Regions from separate parts of the Paenibacillus sp. JCM 9796 genome, predicted to be linked through region 1. Evidence: riboswitches for the same ligand, from Rfam matches in the RefSeq annotation. Region 1 holds a riboswitch; the other holds the start of a gene.

Region 1 (7,233 bases):
ACACGGTTGCCGTTTCACTGATCTCGTTCGTGTTGATCCTGTTCTTGTTCTATTATGTTTCCCACCGGTTGGCCAATCCGTATGAGCGGGCGCTGCAGATGAATCAGCAGCTTGAGCGGAAGGTGAAGGAGCGGACGCAGGAGCTGGCGGAACGGAATGAGAAAATGATGGATAGCATCGATTACGCGAAGCGCATTCAGGAATCGCTGCTGCTGCGCCCGCAGGAATGGACGACGGCTACGAAGGAGCACGTATTGATCTACAAGCCGAGAGACGGTGTCGGCGGGGACTTTCACTGGGTGAAGCCGCTACCCGGCGGGACGCTTATCGCGATTGGCGACTGTACGGGGCATGGCGTACCCGGGGCGCTCATGACCATGCTCGCCATTTCACTGCTGGACCGCGTCGCGGAGGAAGGATATGCGGAGGAGCCGGCCCGCGTTCTGGGCGAATTGAATCGTCTGATCAAGAAGACGTTGAACCAAACCGAACCGAATGGCTTAACCGACGACGGGCTCGATATCGGAATTTGTTATTTGAGCGAGGACCGGACGCTGCTGCGCTTTGCCGGGGCCAAATGCTCCTTGTATTTGAGGGATGACCGCCAAGGGACGCGCGTGCTGGAAGGCGGACGCAAGAGCATCGGCTACCGCCGGACGCCGATGGAGTACCCGTTCGTGTCGCATGAGCTGCGCCTGCAGCCGGGTACGTCGTGTTATATGGCAACCGACGGTTTCTTTGATCAAAGCGGCGGGGAGAAAGGGTATGCCTTCGGCAAACGCCGGTTTACCGAGCTGCTCGACCGTTACGGGCATTCACCGTTGCGTGAACAGGCAGACCTGTTCTGGCACGAATTCCAAACCTATATGGGCGACGAGGCTCAGCGCGACGATATTACGCTGTTGGCGTTCCAAGCCTCGTAGAACGAATAAACATCCCCCGGCTAACCTTTAAACAAGTACCCCGCGCCGCGAATGTTCAGCACATAATTCGGATTGGCCGGATCGGGCTCGATTTTTTTGCGGATGCTGCTGATGTGGACGAAGACGGTGCGCGTATCCCCGATGCTGTCGCTCCCCCACACCTCTTTATACAGCTGGTCGGGGGGGAAGACTCGGTTCGGATGAGCGGCTAAATGAACGAGCAGCTGCATTTCCTTCACGGTCAAAGCCGCTTCCTTCCCTCCCGTCCTGATTCGGAGAAGAGCCGGTTCGATTTCTAATTCGCCGACGACGATGATGTCCGGTGTCTGCACAGAGCCAGAGGGCTTGGGCTCCGGCCGATTACGGGCGATAGGAACTCTCCGCAAACTGGCATGAATGCGGGCCACGACGACAGCCGGATCGAACGGCTTCTCGATGTAGTCGTCGCCTCCGAGCTCGAGGCCGCGAATGATATCGCTTGAAGACGTGTTGCAGCTAATAAACACAACCGGCACTTTCGATACGCTGCGGATGCGGCGGCACAGCTCGTAACCGTCCATATCGGGCAGCACGATGTCCAGCAGAACCAAGTCGGGCGAATCCCGCTCGAAGCGCTCCAGCCCTTCGCCCCCGCTGCCTGCCTCCATGACCTGGAAGCCTTGCGGCTCTAAGTAGAGCCTGAGTATATCGCGAATGTCTTCCGTATCTTCGACGATCAAAATTTTCTCGTTCACCATGAGATGGAATCTCCTCATCGTCCGAAAGGACGGACTTTACCGGTTATTTGGGATCGAATTTATAGCCTACTCCGCGAATATTGTGAATGTAGGTCGGCCTTGTAGGGAGAGGCTCCAGCTTCTTGCGCAGATTGCTGAGATGGACAATGACCGTACGCGTATTCCCGTGACTTTCCATTCCCCAAACCGAGGCATACAGCTCTTCCAGCGTATAGACGGTCCCGGGGTTGCGTGCGAGATGGACGAGCAGCTGAAACTCTTTGGTCACAAGCGCGATCGGCTTGCCGTCCAGCAGCACTTGAAAGCGGACCGGGTCGATCTCGAGACCGGCGTATGCAATGACGTCATCCTTGGCGGGGGCACTCGCCTCCCACTTGCGATCTCTGCGAAAGATGGCGGTGCGCCGCAAGTTCGCGTGCACCCGGGCGACGAGCACCTCGGGGTCGAACGGCTTCACGATATAATCGTCGGCGCCAAGCTCTAATCCTTGAATAATGTCGCTCGAGCCGCTTCGACTGCTGATCAGCACGATGGGGGCGTTGGAATAGCTGCGGAGCTCCGCGCACGTCTCCAGGCCGGCGGTTGCCGGGGGGCCGATGTCCAGCAGAATCAAATCCGGTTCGACCGCGTCGAACTGCGTAATCGCTTCTTGCATATCGGTCGCTTCGTACACGTCGAACCCGTCATCCGTAAGGGCGATGTTAAGTAAATTGCGAATCTCGGGCTCATCCTCCACAATGAGGATCTTCCGGTTAGCCACGTGCGGATTACTCCCTTCGCTCGACTTCTGTTGTCTACGGTAAGGCCCCGGCTGCTTCTTGCGAGCGTTGCTTCTCCGGAGCTTTACGAATTTTGTTGAAATATATCGGAAAAAGGAACGAGTTAAAGCTGAATTGATCTACTTTAGTCGGATTTTAATCGGAATTAGGTCTAGAAGCCTATATAATATGAGTATATCACAAAATTGGAAAATTTGGGTCGAAAACATAGAGCGGCGTACAGCAGACTCGGACAAAAGGGGCGATTCCAATGGCTAAGGTGCTTGTCGTGGATGATGCGGCATTTATGCGTGCGATCATCGGTGGAATGTTGAAAGAACTGGGACATGAGGTCGTCGGCGAAGCGGAGAACGGCGTTGTGGCGCTCCAGAAATATTGGATGCTGAAGCCCGATTTGGTTACCATGGACATCACCATGCCCGAAATGGACGGTATCGAGGCGCTGCGAAACATCATGAAGTACGACCGCAACGCCAAAGTGCTGATGTGCTCCGCAATGGGCCAGCAGAAGCTGGTCATCGAAGCGATCAGCCTGGGCGCGAAAGATTTTATCGTGAAGCCGATTCAGAAAGAACGCGTGATTAGCACGCTGCATCGCTTGCTCGGTTAAACCAGAAGAGCCGTTCTTCACGTCTAACGACGGGGAGAACGGCTTTTTTTCGCTGTTTGGATCACGGCTCCGCGGCTGCGGCTCCTTCCCGGAATAAAAAGACAGAAAGCCCTGGCGGCTTGTCCCGTAATCGACCGGCACGCAGGTGCGGGATCGTCGGTTCAAGCCGAGGGCTTTCCAGACAAGTGAATCGTTTACGTCTTAGCGATGGTTACTTGGCGTCGGTCATAACCTGCCCATATTGATCATCCGAAAGGATGCGACGGGCCGTTACATAACGCTTCGCATAATAAGAATCGGTCATCTTCGTGATCACAACGCCTTCGTTCGTGGCGGAGTGATAAAATTTGCCGTCTCCTACGTATACGCCGACATGAGAGATGCCTTTGCCGTCCGTGTTGAAAAAGACAAGATCGCCGGGACGGAGGTCGTTCTTCTCCACCGTGGTGCCGAGCTGGGCTTGGCCCTTGGAGGAGTGCGGCAGGTCGACGCCGAGTTTGTCGAACACCCAAGAAGTGAAGCCGGAGCAGTCGAAGCCGTTGGTTGTTGTGCCCGCCCATTTGTAAGGAGAGCCTAAACCTTCGTTAACCGCTGCGCTTAATGGGGTTTCAGCAAATACGCTGCCTACCGAAATCGTGCAAAACAGTGCTGCGGAAAAAACAAAACTGACAAGCTTCTTCAAAGAAGTTTCCCCTTCCAGAGCCTACGAGGTTAGCTGAAGGGTTCGGTTGAAGGTTCCCTATGATCACTCTGAAGCGAGATCAATTCACCCAAAAACTGGTTCCCCCGTTTTCTGCGCGCAGAAATTCGGCAATATTTTCTGTTTTATTTTCCAAGTACAGTTATTCGAGCAAAAGTGACGATATCCTTCTTTTGTCACAAACTTGTAATAAATACAGGGATTAAAACGAAACCGGGCGGGTATACTAGATAGATTGACATTGTAAGCGGATACATACAAATGCGGAAGCCGGGCCTTCCGTAATTTTTACACGTGCTTCGTGAACGATTGTCGGAACGCCTCGAAAGCTCGCGATTGCGCATACGAGGGCGGCCGATAGTATCGGTACGGTACCCAGGACCATGGAACAAAGCTGTATAAGACCCGGATTCATTGAGAGGATTTGACAACGCTTTATAGCTTCACTACAATTTGTAGTGTGGGGTGCGTGGCAAATGAAAATTCATAGCTTCAAGTTTTATGAGAAGGGCTTGAAACGGTTCTTCGGACCGCTGGAGTCGAAAGTGCTGGACATCCTGTGGACGCATCCGAATCAGTCCATTAAAGAAGTCCAGAAGAAGCTGGAGCAGCAGGATGAGCATTTGAACTTCAATACGGTCATGACCGTGATGAACCGCTTGGTCGATAAAGGCGTGCTCACGAAGAAACAGGCGGGGCGGGCGTCGGTGTACGAGCCGGTGCATTCAAAAGAACATTTTCTGGATATTCAATCGAGGGAAATTACGCACGAACTGCTCGAAGATTTCGGTCCGCTGGTTGTCAATCATATGCTCGACGCGCTGGAAGAGGCCGATGCGGAGATGATCGAGAAGCTGGAACAAAAAATTAAAGACCTGAAAAAGGAAAGATAGGCCATGTGGGAAAATCGGTCTAGAATGTTATTTGCTTCTGCGTTCGTCCTTGCGCTGATCGTGTGGGCCCAGATGGGGCTATATGCGGCTCATGTTCTGTTCGGCTGGTCGCTTCGGTTCAACGTCTTTGAAATTTGCAGCAGTCTGCTGCAGGCGCTCGGCTTCGATTCGGTGACGCCGCTGCTTAGCGTGCTGGTCGCTTCTACGTTCGGCTTAAGCCTCTGGATCTGGGCGAAGCAAGTCTGCTTGTCGAGGCGGAAGCTGCTCGCTTCCCGGCATGAGCGGTCGACGCAGGAGCTGAACGCCCGGTTCAGCGCGGACAAGCCTGATCTGCTGGTCGTCATGTGCGCGGAGCCGATCGCGCTGACGCTCGGATTGTTCCGGCCGAAGATCATCTTATCGACCGGATTGCTGAAGCTGCTCGATCGCGATGAGCTGGAAGCGGTCGTGTACCACGAGCAGTATCACCGGAATCATCGAGATCCGCTGAAGACGTTCTTGCTGCACCTCGCTTGTTCGGTCATGCGTTATATCCCGATTCTGCGCTGGTGTTACCATCATTATAAGATTGCGCGGGAGATATTGGCCGATCGCGAGGCGATGGCGGTCATGGGATCGCCGGCGAGCTTGGGGAGCGCCTTGTTGAAGCTGATGAAGAAGAGGGAGCGGACCGCTTCGATGGACTTCGCGTACGTCTCTTTCGCAGATACCTCGATTAACTACCGGATCCGGCAAATTCTCGATCCGCAAGGCGAGCCTTCGCTGGGACTGCCGGTAAAGCTGGCGATCGTGTCGCTGCCGGTTGTGGTTTTCCTGTCGGGTTTGTTTTTCTTGTCGCTGCTTTAAGTTGAAGCCGTGGCGTTTGAGCGAGTCATATCGCGGATCGGTCCCGTTAAGGGATTTTTCTTTATACAATTACACTACGAATTGTAGTGTTAACAATTGAAGGAGGCGTATTGATGACAACGAAAACACTCGCATTTTCCGCAGGAGTCGCAGTTGTGTTACTAGCCGGGGCCTACGGCGCGTACGATTATTTTGCCGGCAATCATATCGAGGTGAAGGAGGTCATTCCGGCCTCCGCGCCAGTCGGCGGAGCCGCTGCGACGGGACAAGCCATCAAGGCGGAGCAGATCGACGGGAAGTGGTCGGTGCTGCCGGCATCGGAGGTGTATTTCTCCGTTACTACGTCGAAGGAGACGGTGAATTTTGTCGTGACGCCGACTCAGGGAAGCTGGGAGCTGAACACGGCCGATGCGTCGAGGACGACGGCCGAAGGCAAAATCGAGACGAGTGCGCTGCAGTCGGGAAATCCGCAGCGCGACAACCATATTAAGAGCAAAGATTATTTCGACACAGCGCAGTTCCCGGAAGCGGTGTTCACCGCCAAGTCGTTCGACCAGCTGCCGCAGGCATGGAAGGAGGGCGAGAAAGTCGGTTTTCAAATGAGCGGTACGCTGCAAGTGAAGGACAGGAAGAAGGACGTGACGTTCCGGAGCGAGGCCTTGTATGAGCAAGGGCAGCTGAGGCTGGAAGGCAGTACGGTCGTGACGTTCGCCGATTTCGGCATGAAAAATCCGCACACCGTGGCGCTCGACACGCAGAATGACATCCAAGTGCAGCTTCGGCTTGTGCTCGAGAAGGCGCAGGGGTAATGGATAGGGAAGCGCGGGGCGAAGGCGCGGTTTGCGGATGGGCGCTGGGGTCGTTGGCGGCTGCGGTCCGCACGCACGGCTGGGCCGCACTGCCGATATCGGGAGATATCGCGCAGCGAGGCCAAGGCCGCTGCTGCGTCCTTGGCCTCTTCGCCGTGCGTCGCGCACGCCGCTACGCTTTCTCCGTCCAAAGCGCGAATTGCGTGCCGATCGCCCATACTTTAAAGAACATTTGCGCCAGGCGGAACACCTGGACGGCGAGCAGGGCCAGGAAGCCGGCCCAGAAGAAGGACGCCGCCATCACGGCCGCCGTCGCCAGAAGCCCCAGACCGAGCACGGTAAGCGCGGCCAGTACGATTGCCGGCAGGTGGCGGACGATAAAGAGGCAGGTGAACAGCATCGAACGTCCGCTTGCTTTGCCGATCTGCAGGTACATGAAGACGAGCTGGATGAGCAGCAGGTAGACTGCGAACGCCGAAAGTGCAGGCAGCAGCGCGCGCACAAGCCCCGAGTAGGACACTTGCGAGCCGAACAGCTCGGTGGCCAGCGGTACGAGCCATACGAGCGGAGCCAGCGTCAGCAGCAGTTGAGCGGCGTAGAATCCGAAATAGGGCAGCGTCAGCCTGCGGATGCCTTCCACGAACCGGTAGCCGGCGTTCATGTCACGGTTCTGAAGCGAGTAGTAGACACCGGCATTCAGCAACGGATGCAGCAGCATCCGAAGCGCAAGCAGCGCTAGTCCCCACCAGAGGAAGGGCTCGATCAGGTTTGTCTTCATCAGCTGGAATTGGCTTTCAATCCAGAACAGCTGCACGGCTTCCTTCGACAGCTCCGTCGGGTAGCGGTGAAGCAAGGGCAACACAACCGACTGGACCAGCTTGTAGAGGGCGATACCCCAAGCCAGATGGTATACAAATAAGGTGAAGACGGCGAACG
Region 2 (7,233 bases), 920 kb from region 1:
CTATGATATGCTCCCCATACGGTAGACAGGTGAAATAATAAAACCTGTTACTGTAAGGGGAGCATTTTTCATGTCTAAATCAGAACATAGTGCGTCGCAGAAATTTGCCATCTTGCAAGAAATTGAATGCGGTCATATTAGCGTTAAAGCTGCAACAAAAAAATACAGTATTTCAAAAACGACCTTGGCAAAATGGCGGCGTCGTTATGAGGTTTATGGGTATAAAGGGTTAGAGATTCGAATCCGTAATCGAAGTTATTCCGCGGAGCTTAAACTTCAAGCGGTCAAGGATTATCTCTATGGAGGATTATCACAGTACCAGATTATCGACAAGTACAAGATCGCTAGTCGAAACCAACTCTCCCGCTGGATTCAGAAGTATAATGGTCATAGCAACCTCAAAGCATATAACGGAGGATCGAGAGCTATGACGAAGGGTCGAACAACCACTGTGCAGGAACGAATCGATATCGTCTTGTATTGTCTTAATCATAACCGCGACTTTAACAAGACGGCGAATCAGTTTCAAGTTTCTTACCAGCAAGTATATGGATGGGTAAAGAAGTACGAAGCTGGTGGTCAGGATGCTTTACAGGATGGTCGTGGGAGAACGAAGACGCCTGAGGAATTAACCGAGGCGGACCACCACAAACTCGCGATGAAGAAGCTGGAGTATGAGAACGAGCGGCTCCGGGCGGAGAATGCCTTCTTAAAAAAGTTACAGGAATTCGAGAGGAGGCGTCGCTAAGCCAACACCGCCAGGAGAATGTCTACCTTGCCATTGAAGCCGTCCAGCAAGAAGGGTCATTCAGCGTGAAGCTTCTGTGTGACATTGCACAGATCCCGCGGTCAAGCTATTACAAATGGCTGAGTCGCAAACCCAGCCCACGTGAACTGGAGAACCAACATCTCACGGATGTCATGATGGTTTTGTATGAGAAGGTTGAGAAGATCTTCGGGTACCGTCAATTAACTCTCCATATGCGTCAAAAGACCAAGCAAAGGATTAACCATAAGCGTGTACTGCGCCTGATGAGGCTTAAGGGAATCCAGTCGGTCATCCGCAGGAAGAAAAAGAAATATGTCCGATCGACTCCTCAACAGGTAGCTGAGAATTTGTTGAATCGCAAGTTCCGGGCAGAAGTGCCTAATGAGAAGTGGGTCACGGATGTAACGGAATTCAAATACGGTAACGGGCAAAAAGCTTATTTAAGCGCCATACTTGATCTTCATGATAAAACGATTGTCTCGTATGTATTAGGGCATTCCAACAACAATCCAATCGTATTCCAGACGTTAAAATTGGCCTTGCAAGGCGCGCCAGGAAGCACACCCATGCTTCATAGCGACCGAGGGTATCAATACACCTCATTGAGTTTTAAGAAGATCTTGGACGACAACAATCTTACCCAAAGCATGTCCCGAGTTGGGCGGTGCATAGATAATGGTCCGATGGAATCCTTCTGGGGTACCCTGAAATGTGAGAAGTATTATTTACATACCTACCGTACCTTTGAAGAACTCAAAAAGGACATTGATGACTATATTCATTTTTACAATTACGAGCGATTGCAAGCAAAATTAAACGGCCTCAGTCCGATGGAATTCAGAACCAAGACCGCTTAACTGATTTTTATTTTTTGTATTGTCTACTTGACGGGGTGCAGTTCACTTGAGGAACAGCCCTTGTTTTACATCATTATACCGATTGGTTCATTTGCGGAATGACACGCTTGTCGGATTGAGCTTTCAATTGTTCCGGATAGCCGTAAGTGCCATGCTCACTCAAGTCAAGGCCGATCGTCTCTTCTTCTTCCGTGACACGCAATCCGATAACAGCCTTCATCACGGAAAGAATGACGTACGATGCAACAAAAGCAAAGGCTCCGCAAACCAGCACCCCAAGAGCCTGAACCCCCAATTGCTCGAACCCGCCGCCGTAGAACAGGCCGGCTTTACCAACTCCGACTTTCTCCGCCAATTCCGGCGTGGCGAATAAACCGTTGGAGAGCGTTCCCCAAACACCGGCCGTCCCGTGAGCGGAAAGCGCGTAAATCGGATCGTCGATACGAAGCTTTTCAAACATCCGCATACTTGCAAAGACGACGATACCGGCAACCAGACCGATGACGATAGCCGCCCAAGACTCAACGAATGCGCAGGAAGCCGTAATCGCGACTAAACCGGCCAAGGCGCCATTCAACATCACGGAGATATCCGCCTTGCCATTAACAGCCCAAGCAATCAATAGTGCGGCAATAGCGCCGGCAGCCGCGGCGAGCTGCGTATTGATCGCGACAAAACCGAAGAAGCTTCCGTCGCCGACCGCAATCGTACTGCTTGCATTAAAACCGAACCAGCCCACCCACAGCAGCATCACGCCGAGTGTGGTAAATACCTGATTGTGCCCCGGCATATCGTTCGGAGTACCGTTCTTGTTATATTTGCCGAGCCGCGGTTTCAACAAGAGGGTGGCTGCCAAAGCAGCCATCGCGCCGGTCAGATGGACAACCGTCGATCCGGCGAAATCTTGCTTGCCGTGCTCAGCCAGCCAACCGCCGCCCCAAATCCAGTGGGCAATAACGGGATAGACGACAATGGAGAACAAGACGGCGAATACCAGATACACGGAAAGCTTCGCTCTTTCTGCAAACCCTCCCCATGCTACGGACATCGATATCGCAGCAAACGCCAACTGGAAAATAAACATGACCGTCGGGGCTACCGTGCTGCCTTCCGGAACCTCCTTAACATCGAAGCCGAAGTAATCGCCCCAACCGATCCACGCATTACCTTGCGATCCGAATATCAATGCGTAACCTGCCGCCCAAAAAACCAACGAGACGATGCCGAGCGTAAAGATCGTTTTTCCGGCGATGTGGCCGGCGTTCTTCATCCGGGTCGACCCGGCTTCCAGCATGACAAACCCGCTTTGCATGAAAATAACTAAAATAGCACCCAGCATGACCCAAATCGCATTCATTCCCAATTCCATACGCGTCAACCTCACTTTAACTAAAATAAATGAATCCGAAATCCTTGATTAACTTTCATAATTAACGGTAAGCCATGTATGTATTTTATGACATGAAAGTATGTTATGTCAATATTATTAACATAAAATATTAACATTCATGCCAATATTGCCTCGGATTGTTCGGATTTTATCTATTTAGTGGTATATTATTGCGAATACATGACACATATATGACATTAATATACAATCTTCAAACCTTCTATAGTATTTTGCTATGCTTTCAAGCTTTGTAGAAACGGGAAGTTCTGCGTGTTGTCCGCTTTTCTCTTCAGCTTTCTTGGAGATGGAAACAATTGTGGGGTGAACCTGATAGAGAAGCTATGATAGAATGGAACGGCCTCGGAAGAGACGCTGGCAGCAGCCGATCTTACTGAGCAATCGAATCAAGGCCGAAGCTTTCCTTAAGGAAGCGCGGGGGAACCTCTTTACTTGGGGTGAAGCCATATTCATGGCAGGGTGATTACTCTTTGACCCGAATCCGTCAGCTAACCTCGTAGGCCATAAAAAGGAGAGATAGTTGTGAAGCACTTCAAGAAAACCGCTATGACTGGCGTGATTGCTTTAAGCATGATCGTTGGGGCAGGGGCTGCTTCAGCCGCTACGTACACGGTTAAAGGCCAGGATACGATGTGGACGATTTCCAAGCAGTATGGAATACCGCTCAGCACCCTGATCAGGCAAAATCCTCAGGTGGCTAACCCGAATATTATCTGGCCGGGCATGGTATTGAACGTTCCTGGCGCTGCGAAAGGAACAACAACGCCGACCTCGGCTCAATCCTCTTATGCCGATCAAGTCGTTGCCTTGGTCAATCAGGAACGTGCGAAAGCCGGTCTGAAGCCATTAGTTTATGACAAAGCCTTGTCGGCCATGGCGCTGGATAAAGCAAAAGACATGAACAATAACAAGTACTTTAGCCATACTTCACCAACTTATGGTTCCCCATTTGATATGATGAAATCGTACGGCATCCGGTACACGTATGCCGGCGAGAATATAGCTATGGGACAGAAAAGTCCGCAAGAAGTCATGAAGGCCTGGATGAACAGCTCCGGTCATCGTAAAAATATTTTGAGTCCAAACTTCACGAAAATTGGCGTTGGCTATTATAATAATTATTGGGTGCAAGAATTTATTGCTAACTAATAAGCAATCAGACAAACACGTTACAGGCAGCGGCCGTTTCCCGATCACCTTCGGGATCGGCCGCTGTTCTCCTACTATGAAGCATTCCCTCATGCCTCGGGACTCATTCGTTCATAAAAATGACGCTCAAAATAATAAAAAAAGGCATCCGGAGTAAGTTCATCTGGAACAAACCCCGGATACCTTTATTTATGTTAGCGATGGAAAGGAATGAAATTAGAACGGGAAATGACGATAGGTATTTTGGATGGAAACCCATTTGGTGATGGTAAACTCCTCGACAATCCACGGATTCCCGAATCTGCCGAGCCCGCTTGCCTTATTTCCTCCGAACGGAATATTAGGGCTGTCGTTCACCGTCTGGTCGTTAATATGCGTCATACCGCTATCGATTTGCAGGGCAAGCTCTTCTCCTTTGGCCAGATCGGACGTAAAGATCGCCGAGCTTAAACCATAGGCCGTATCGCTTGCCAGTCTAATCGCTTCTTCGTCCGTTTCCGCTTTAATCATGGTAGCGATCGGTGCGAACAGCTCGGATTGCGCAAGATTACTGGAATTATCGACTTCCGTAAATACATAGGGAGTCAGAACATTGCCCTCACGTTTTCCTTCCAATGCGATCTTCACGCCGTCACGTTTGGCTTCCTCAATCACTTGAAGCGCTTTCTGAAGCTGACGCTCATTGACTAGAGGACCGATAACGGTCTTCGGATCGCTCGGATCGCCGTAAGGAAGAGCTTTGGCGCGTTCCACAAACTTCTGGACGAACTCATCGTACTTATCCTTATGGATAATCATTCGATTAATAATCATACAAATTTGGCCCTGATGAATGAATTTCCCGAAGACCGCGGCGTCCACAGCCCGGTCTACATCCGCATCCGATAAAACGACGAACGGGCTGTTCCCTCCAAGCTCAAGGGCAACACGCTTTAGGTTCCGGCCCGCAATCTCGCCAATGTGTCTTCCAACCGCCGTCGAACCGGTGAAACTGATCATTTGGGCATGCGGATTCGTAAGCATTTCGTCTCCGATTTCGGTCAGGTCGGTCAAAATCACTTGCAGCACGCCGTCAGGAAGACCTGCATGCTCGAACGCTTTCGCGATAATGGAACCGCCCGTCAAGCCAACCTGAATATCAGGCTTATGCACGACGCTGTTCCCCAAGGCAATAGCCGGCGCAATGGTGCGCATAGATAAGTTCATAGGGAAGTTAAACGGAGATATGGAGGAAATCACGCCCAAAGGAAGACGGTGAATATGATTGACCTTGCCTTCGATACCGGACGGAACTTCCCTAACCTTATAAATTTCATCGGCAAGACGAATCGCTTCTTCCATCACTTCTATAGCCAGATGCAGTTCCACGTTGGCTTTTAGAACGGTGCCGCCCGTTTCCCGGCTAATCACGGCAGTAATCGACTCCCGATTCGCTTGTAAATATTCGATGGCCTTATGAATGACTTCTTTTCTTTGTTCCGCGGAAGATTTCGCCCATTCCTTCTGGGCTTGCTTCGCACCTTCAAATGCTTCTTGCAGCTGTTTGACCGACGCTAAACGTACAGATGTCACAACGGAATTATCGTAAGGATTCAAAATATCGTAGGTCCGTTCACTAGAGCCTTCCGTCCACTGGCCATTGATATAGCTTTGGTTCAAATCCTCGTAACGTGTCATATTTTCGTCGCTCCCTTATATGGTTATTATTCCAAACAGCTGTAAGCGTTTTTATAATTGTTTTACAAAAACATACTAAGATTCATAACTCCTAAAACAGCCTGATCCGGATAAATGGTTCGCGACGCAAGCTTCCATTCTCCATTCTCTTTGCGTATCACATCTTCCCGCTCTCCGAACATCTTCTCGGTTTCAATATCCGAGCCCCGGCTCCGGTGGAATAAAAAGTAGCTTCGAACCTTGTATTCGTCGGGCTGAAGACCGGGATCGACCGTGATGTTACTAATAAAATGCCGCTGCCGCGGCGCCGGATTTTCAACCCAAGCCGAAGTCGTATACAACCTGTTCACCCTGGTGGTCAGCGACTTCTTCGTTTCTTCCAAATGCGTCATCTCATCGACGATATTGGAGCCGCCCCGTTCTTCGGTCGTCACACGGACGGGCATCCGGTAAATGAGGTCATCGGCCAGCAATTCTAACCATTCTTTATATTTCCGATGATCCAGCAAATAGGCTTCGTCTTGGAGAAATCTGCTAATTTCGTAGTGCAATTGCGGGTTCATTAGCAACCCTCCTCAGAATCATTTATATCTTTCGTAATGAGTTCCAGCCAATACTCGTGCATACTTCTGGATATGGCGTCAATGTAGCAGGTCGGATAAGCGACGCCGGGTCCCGGGAAGGACGGATCAGGGTCCACATGACCGAATCCCATGAGATAATTGCTGACATTGTTGTAGCTCAGTTCTTTATCTCTGACCATCAATCCCTTACTGGCTTGAACGACGCGGGCCCATATCTCGGTATCGTCCTGCTCCAAAGTACCGGAAGTGCCGAAGGAACCGATATAGCCTTTATACGCTTCCTGCTTGTAATCTTCCGGCGCGGCCTTATCGATCATAAACCAGCACCAAACTTCCACTTTATCGGGTCCCAGCGGCCTCCAAACCCGGAAATTCAAGTAGTTGTGCAAATGTCCTTCCGTTCCGTGAATAGGGCTGACGAAGGAAAGATTCGGGTAGACGCCCCCTACAAAGACGGTCGTTCTGGATAAGATGTCCGCTTGCTCGGGAGTCAAGTTTCGCTCGAACATCGGCCACATCGATTCAGGCGTTGACTGATAGCGATGGATGGATCGGCCTGTAGCGGACGTGATCACGTTAATGCCGTGCCCGTGCTCCATAACGACTTGATGGCCATATCCTGCATATAAAGGATCTTTGGGACTGATTCCCATCTCCACCGTTGAGCGGTGCGCCGTCTGCACGTGATACGGATCGGCAGAGAAATTTTCGCTTGTGCTCTTCCAGTTGGCTTGGGCTACCCAGCGTTGCGGAACTCCCCGGACTTCCATGCCGCCGTCGCTTCTGCCG

Evidence for each region. Region 1 has a riboswitch for cyclic di-AMP ahead of ACZ439_RS12340 (C40 family peptidase). Riboswitches for the same ligand answer to the same signal wherever they lie in the genome.
Region 2: linked by a shared signal. The riboswitch ahead of ACZ439_RS16780 (CAP domain-containing protein) and the one ahead of ACZ439_RS12340 (C40 family peptidase) in region 1 are both predicted to bind cyclic di-AMP.

What each region holds. Positions count from the first base shown of each region.
Region 1 covers NZ_AP043723.1:2,557,431-2,564,663, reverse strand. Annotated here, with positions in the region: gene ACZ439_RS12360 (SpoIIE family protein phosphatase) at 1-923, shown strand, start outside; gene ACZ439_RS12355 (response regulator transcription factor) at 944-1,660, opposite strand; gene ACZ439_RS12350 (response regulator transcription factor) at 1,704-2,420, opposite strand; gene ACZ439_RS12345 (response regulator) at 2,690-3,049, shown strand; gene ACZ439_RS12340 (C40 family peptidase) at 3,261-3,731, opposite strand; cyclic di-AMP (ydaO/yuaA leader) riboswitch at 3,735-3,872, opposite strand; gene ACZ439_RS12335 (BlaI/MecI/CopY family transcriptional regulator) at 4,226-4,642, shown strand; gene ACZ439_RS12330 (M56 family metallopeptidase) at 4,646-5,488, shown strand; gene ACZ439_RS12325 (YceI family protein) at 5,602-6,297, shown strand; gene ACZ439_RS12320 (hypothetical protein) at 6,470-7,233, opposite strand, start outside.
Region 2 covers NZ_AP043723.1:3,474,547-3,481,779, reverse strand. Annotated here, with positions in the region: gene ACZ439_RS16795 (helix-turn-helix domain-containing protein) at 71-748, shown strand; gene ACZ439_RS16790 (IS3 family transposase) at 727-1,626, shown strand; gene ACZ439_RS16785 (ammonium transporter) at 1,700-2,995, opposite strand; cyclic di-AMP (ydaO/yuaA leader) riboswitch at 3,415-3,552, shown strand; gene ACZ439_RS16780 (CAP domain-containing protein) at 3,557-4,183, shown strand; gene ACZ439_RS16775 (aldehyde dehydrogenase family protein) at 4,400-5,860, opposite strand; gene ACZ439_RS16770 (3-phenylpropionate/cinnamic acid dioxygenase subunit beta) at 5,923-6,423, opposite strand; gene ACZ439_RS16765 (aromatic ring-hydroxylating oxygenase subunit alpha) at 6,423-7,233, opposite strand, start outside.